Linked DNA regions of Spartinivicinus marinus. The protein of the gene in region 1 binds, or shares a complex with, the protein of each later gene. Links are inferred from orthologs where the notes say so. Each region holds a gene or a part of one and is shown on either strand. Other genes may lie near its edges.

Region 1 (3,183 bases):
GAGCGGCTTAGTCACAATAGTTACCTATCCTCACACAGTCAGGTTGCCAGCAAACGGGTTGCGACAGCCTGTTTTCACTTATTTATCGCGGTTAGGGCTTGTTGTGTTAACAAGTCCTGGTATTAAAATTATCAGTTATAAAACTTACTTATAATAACAAGCGATAGCTATAAGGGATAAATAAAATCTTTATCTAATTATATGTAGAGAGGGTATAACAACTTTCTGCTGATGAGTGAGCTAATGCTAGGCGGTTATCTATACTAATGTCTATGCTAAAGCATTATTTCTTACTGTTACTTGGCGTGTGGAGCATATCAATTTACCCATTGATGGCCAAGGAAATTAAAATAGCCTACAACAGCGACTGGCCTCCCTACTCATATATCGATAAAAAGGATGGTGTGGTTAAAGGCATTTTGGTTGATCTACTCAATAGTTTATTTGTTGAGCAGTTAAGTATTAAAACAATCAATTATGGCTTTCCTTGGAAGCGGGTGCAGTCAGAAGCCAAATCAGGGTTGATGGATGCCTTTATTACTGTCCCCACCGAACCACGTCTGGCCTATGCACTACGTTCTCGCAATATTGTTTACACCCTTAAAATGCAGGCTATCACCCGACAAGATAAAGCACTCATCGACCAGATAAGCCGAGTAAAAACGGTTTATGGATTAAATACATTTAATGTTTGCGAAATTATTGGCAATGGCTGGGGGTATCGGTTTTGGCAACAGCATAATGTTAAGTTTCAGGCAGTACCCAAGGTCAGCAATTGCTTATTGTTGATTGCCAAAGGGCGTGCTGACTTGATGATTCACCCATTAGCCGTGGGCTCTGCAGAGCTGTCTCGGTTAAAGCTAACGAAAAAACTGATCATTTTGCCTAAAGTGTATGGGGAAATGAAATTCACTTTGTTACTGTCAAAACAGTCCAATCTTTATAGCCAGGCACTAGTAGATGAGTTTGACCAGGTTATCGATAAGTTGAAACGCGAACAAGCTTACCAGCCCTTATTAGATGCCATTATGGCCAAAGTCACCGCAGCCACGTGGTAGCCCAGTTAGGCAAGACCTATATCCCTATATATCGTTATTTTCAATAAGACTGTTGATGCCTACTTTAATTGGTTGAGCGCATTCATTAAGTTGCTGACTTTGGCCCATGCTTCTTGATACTCATCTTCACACTGAGAATCAGCGACAATACCGCCGCCGCCCCAGCAATAAAGCCCTTGATCTTTAGCAACCAGGGTGCGAATCGCAATATTGGTATCCATTTGTTGATTAAAGCTGATATAGCCTATTGCTCCACAATAAACACTGCGAGAGACAGGCTCCAGTTGTTGAATAATTTCCATCGCTCGAATTTTAGGTGCACCAGTAATAGAGCCCCCGGGAAATGCCCCGGTTAATAAATCAAAATAATTAGCACGGCTGTTTAACTGGCCTGTCACTGTAGTCACCAGGTGATGCACATTGGCAAAACTTTCCAGCTTAAACAGATGTGGTACTTTTACCTGGCTACAGTGCTTGCTCAAGTCATTCCGTAATAAATCCACGATCATTAAGTTTTCTGCCTGGTCTTTTTCACTATTTAACAGGGCTTCTGCTTGTAAGCGATCCATTTCAGGATCAGCACTGCGTGCCCGAGTCCCCTTAATAGGCTTCGTTTCGATGACGCATTGATCTGCTTTAATAAAGCGCTCTGGCGAATGGCTTAATACAGTGATATCCCCAAATGCTAGATAGGCAGAGAAAGGAGCAGGGCTGGCCTTACGCAAATGGGTATAGGCTGTCAGCAAATCCCCGCTAAACTGGCTATCAAACCGTTGGGTAAAATTAACCTGATAACAATCACCTGCTTGAATATAGTGCTGTATTTGATTAAACGCTGATTGATATTCAGCTGGGGAAAGTACTGGTTGAAATGGTTCGGTCAGTTTAAATGATTGAGGTGGCTGAACGGCCTCCAACTTAGTTAAGCATGCTTGTAGCTGTTGATATTCCTCACGGGAAAGCGATGGGTGAGCGACTAAAACCGCCTGTTGTTGCTGATGATCAACCACAACCGCCCAGAGGTAGAGCCCTGCCATTAAGCAAGGCCACTCATCATCCTGATGCTTGAAGCGCTGAGGCTCTGTAACCGCTTTTAAGTCGTACCCCCAATAGCCAAGCCAACCACCCACAAAAGGCCAAGTACAGGCAACCGGCTCAAACTGCTCAAACAATTGCTGCTGTAAAACTAAGGGGTGCTCCTGAAGCTGTTTAGACTCACCTGAAAGCAGGTTTTGAAGGGTACAGCTCCCTTTCTGGTAGTGTAAAAAATAGTGGGGGTTGGCGGTAATAATATCAAAGCGACCATCAGTGTGCTTTCCATCAGTACTATCCAGCCAGGCGGGGAAAGGCATATGGCGCAATGCAAGAAAATAATCCAGGCTGTTAGGCGAGTAACGAACTGCTGTGACGGTAGCTTGCTTCATAACATCTAATACTATGGGGCTATCAACGTTTCCAATAAGGCCGCGGCATTGTAACGGGCTAGCCCAAATATTTCATCAAACCACATGAAATTTCCATGAGGTCTAGCGAAATCAGGCACCATCAAGCTTTTATCGCTGTTACAGGTACCTAAGTTCGCTGTAAAAAAGCACAACAGTTGCTCTTTTACAGCATTGTTGCAGTGTTTGAAATATAACCCAGCATGGCAATAAGTCTACTGTTGTTTAGCGCTTGCAGTTACAACAGCCTGCGCATATACGCTTTTTATCGCCCTTCTTTATAGATGTTCTCACGCAATTATTACTTCTCATAATAAACATCACTTGTAGGGTAGTGGCTTACTAATTGCTTTGATAGCTCTTAACCACACTTCACCTATCACAACTCCACCTATAAAACGGCAGGAATAATATAAAGGAGAATCTAATGGAATCTAGCACTTTATTGATGAGTCAGCTCACTGGTGAGTGGGGGACAATCAAATGGCTATTAGTGACTCTCATTTTCTTATGGCTCGCTAGTGCAACTGTGCTAGTAATGTTGGTCATCAAAGCTAAACGCTGGCTAATCCATATTGATGCTGTCCAAAAGCGCAAGTTGTTTAGAGAGCAAGCTGATGAGTTTCTAGAACAAAATAAGCTGGATCAACTACAAAAAATCAGTGAGCAGCGCGTAGAAAGTT
Region 2 (3,289 bases), 1.9 Mb from region 1 along the record:
TGATCTGTTAAAACTGATAAACAAGTAGCACCGCCTTGCTGGTAGCTTTTTGCAATGACAGCTGGCTCAAATACTTCTCGAATCACTCCTTTACTAGGAGAGGCCTTTTTGATCTCAGCAATTACTGCAGGTTGCTTTGCCTTCACTTTAGCTTCAACAGCTGCCTTGAAGCCTCGACAAGCAGGAGCACTACTAGCTAGTTCGATTAACTGCTCTATTGGTTTTTTTTGTAAACGCTCAGCTATTTCCTCTTCTTTACGAGCGAGGATTTTCTTTAACACAGTTGGCGTATTCATGTATTACTCATCATCTTTCTGGGTTGCATAACGGGTGAAGCTAGCAAGCTCTGCCATTTTTTCTTTAGCCAGACCACTGTAAATGGCATCTTGTGCATCTTTTACCCCTTCAGCCAAATCATCTGCCAGCCCAGCTACATAAATAGCAGCACCAGCATTTAGTGCAATAATATCGGCTGCTTTACTAGCATTAGAGCCCTTTTGTTTACCCAAAGCATCTTGAATCAATGCATAGCTTTCTTCTGGGCCAGCGACTTCTAGGCCAATTAAGCTTTGACTGCTAATACCAAAGTCTTCAGGCTTAACTGTATATTCTTTAACCTCACCATTTTTAAGTTCAGCTACATAGGTTTGATTAGCAATCGAAATTTCATCTAAGCCATCAGCTGAGTGCACTACCATGACATGTTCACTTCCCAGACGCTTCATCACATTAGCCATATGTTTAGCCAATGGCTTGCTAAATACACCGATCACTTGCCGTTTAACTCTCGCTGGATTGGTCATTGGCCCCAGCATATTAAACAGGGTACGAACCCCCATTTCTTTACGGGGACCAATGGCATGCTTCATGGCACCATGATGTAAAGGCGCAAACATAAATCCTAGCCCTACATGCTCTACAGCACGAGCAATTTGCTCACTGGTTAGCTCCAATTTTATTCCAGCAGCCTCTAGCAAGTCTGCACTACCTGACTTACCCGATACAGAGCGATTGCCATGCTTGGCAACATGGCCTCCTGCAGCAGCAACTACAAATGCGGCGGCGGTAGATACATTAAAAATATTAGCCCCATCACCACCGGTACCACAGGTGTCGACTAAGTTTTCTACCTCAATTTCAACAGGAGTCACCAACTCCCGCATAACTTGAGCAGCACCGGTTATTTCATCAATGCTTTCACTTTTCATCCGCAGGCCAATCAAAAATGCAGCAATTTGCGCATCTGTTGCATGCCCTGTCATGATTTGTCGCATGACCAAAACCATTTCTTCGGTACTTAAATCACGGTGATCAATTACCGTTGCTATTGCTTGCTTTATATCCATAATAGGTACCTCAGCAGGTCTGTTGCAGGAAGTTATTCAGCAGCTCATGCCCTTGTCTAGTCATAATCGACTCTGGATGGAACTGAACGCCTTCTATAGCCAATGTTTTATGGCGAACCCCCATGATCTCATCCAACTCGCCTTGTTCTGTTTCAGTCCAAGCAGTTATTTCAAGACAGTCTGGTAATGACTCAGCTTCAAGCACTAATGAGTGGTAACGAGTCGATTGCAACGGATTTTCCAACCCTTGAAAGACTCCCTTATTAGCATGTTTAACGGGAGAAACTTTTCCATGCATAACTTGTTTAGCCCGTATGACCTTGCCGCCATACACTTGCCCAATACTTTGATGCCCCAAGCAAACACCCAAAATAGGGAGCTTACCTGCAAAGTGTTTGATCACAGCCATTGAAATTCCCGCTTCATTAGGTGTACACGGACCAGGAGAAATGACTATTCTCTCTGGATTTAGCTGTTCTATATCAGTAACAGTAATTTCATCATTTCGGTGTACTTGAACATCAGCACCAAGCTCTGACAAATACTGAACGATGTTGTAAGTAAACGAATCGTAATTATCAATCATCAGTAACATTGCACACCCCCAATTATTCCACTAAGCCTTTTTCAGCCATTGCTACTGCACTAAACATGGCACGCCCTTTATTGAGGGTTTCTTTCCACTCCAGGCTTGGATCCGAATCTGCCACTACTCCAGCCCCAGCCTGAATATAAAGTTGGTGGTTTTTAATTACTGCGGTTCGAATTGCAATGGCTGTGTCCATATTGCCATGCCAGGACAAATACCCCACAGCCCCACCATAAACACCACGCTTAGTGGTTTCTAACTCATCAATTATTTCCATTGCACGCACTTTAGGGGCACCACTAAGTGTTCCAGCAGGCAATGTTGCCTTGAGCACATCCAGCGCAGATAAATCTTCTTTCACCTGACCAATTACATTGGACACAATATGCATCACATGGGAGTAACGCTCGATTACCATTTGATCCGTCAATTTTACTGTACCAGTTTGCGCAACTCGACCAACATCATTACGACCCAAGTCGATCAGCATCAAGTGCTCAGCCAGCTCCTTAGGGTCAGCCAACAACTCTTTTTCCAAGGCCAAATCTTGCTCCTCGGTTTTACCACGCTTACGAGTACCAGCAATTGGCCGAACGGTCACTTGACCATCTTCCACATGGGCGAGTATCTCTGGAGAAGACCCCACCACATGGAATTCACCCAGGTCCAGGTAATACATATAGGGTGATGGATTTAGACAGCGCAGGGCTCTATATAAGTTTAATGGTGGAGAATGAAATGGTACTGTCATCCGCTGAGACAACACCACCTGCATCGCATCACCCGCTAAAATGTATTCTTTGACTTTAGCGACTGACGCTTCAAATTTTTCTTGACCCACCGATGATTTAAAGTCTGCTTCTGTCACTTCCCTTTTCTGCTTTGAAGTCGGTGCAGTAAACGGCTTGGAGTGTAAGGTTTCAACCAGCTCATGGAGGCGCTGTTTCGCAGAATTTAAGCTTTCTGTTTGGCTAGGATCAGCCATAACTACAAACAAAATTTTGCCTGTTAAGTTGTCAAAAATGACCACTTCTTCGGACAGCATGAGAAAAATATCAGGTGTATTTAATTCATCAGGTGGCGTGGTTTTTTGAAGCTTTGGCTCAATATATCGCACCGTATCGTAGGCAAAATAACCAACCAAACCGCCAAAAAAGCGTGGTAGCCCAGGTAGTTGAGGTACTTTAAATTGCGCTTGGTAGTCAGCAATATAGTTAAGAGGGTTTTGCTCTTGTCGAGTTTCTACTAGTTGGCCACTGACATACCGTTTAATTTCAAAGCCTGTTACTAGTATTTGCTCTTTGGCAGGCAACCCAATAATAGAATAGCGCCCCCATTTTTCCCCTCCTTGTAC

Evidence for each region.
Region 2: the proteins of pabB (region 1) and OQE68_RS17645 are in contact, whole or in part, in a solved structure (PDB 8RP0), measured with the Escherichia coli proteins. The link is inferred for Spartinivicinus marinus from one-to-one orthologs.

The regions. Positions count from the first base shown.
Region 1 is NZ_JAPJZK010000001.1:5,737,998-5,741,180, reverse strand. Bases 301-3,154 are described here. They hold pabB (aminodeoxychorismate synthase component I), read right to left. Parts: upstream 2,483-3,154; coding sequence 1,118-2,482; downstream 301-1,117. Other genes in these bases: OQE68_RS25570 (hypothetical protein), read left to right, coding at 2,928-3,154; OQE68_RS25580 (substrate-binding periplasmic protein), read left to right, coding at 301-1,058. Also shown: OQE68_RS25585 (phosphoadenylyl-sulfate reductase), read right to left, coding at 1-15; more of OQE68_RS25580, read left to right, coding at 267-300; more of OQE68_RS25570, read left to right, coding at 3,155-3,183. UniProt on the Escherichia coli protein: Part of a heterodimeric complex that catalyzes the two-step biosynthesis of 4-amino-4-deoxychorismate (ADC), a precursor of p-aminobenzoate (PABA) and tetrahydrofolate.
Region 2 is NZ_JAPJZK010000001.1:3,874,035-3,877,323, reverse strand. What follows is about bases 150-3,109. They hold OQE68_RS17645 (anthranilate synthase component II), read right to left. Parts: upstream 1,942-3,109; coding sequence 1,357-1,941; downstream 150-1,356. Other genes in these bases: trpE (anthranilate synthase component I), read right to left, coding at 1,955-3,109; trpD (anthranilate phosphoribosyltransferase), read right to left, coding at 300-1,346; trpC (indole-3-glycerol phosphate synthase TrpC), read right to left, coding at 150-296. Outside these bases: more of trpC, read right to left, coding at 1-149; more of trpE, read right to left, coding at 3,110-3,289. UniProt on the Escherichia coli protein: Part of a heterodimeric complex that catalyzes the two-step biosynthesis of 4-amino-4-deoxychorismate (ADC), a precursor of p-aminobenzoate (PABA) and tetrahydrofolate.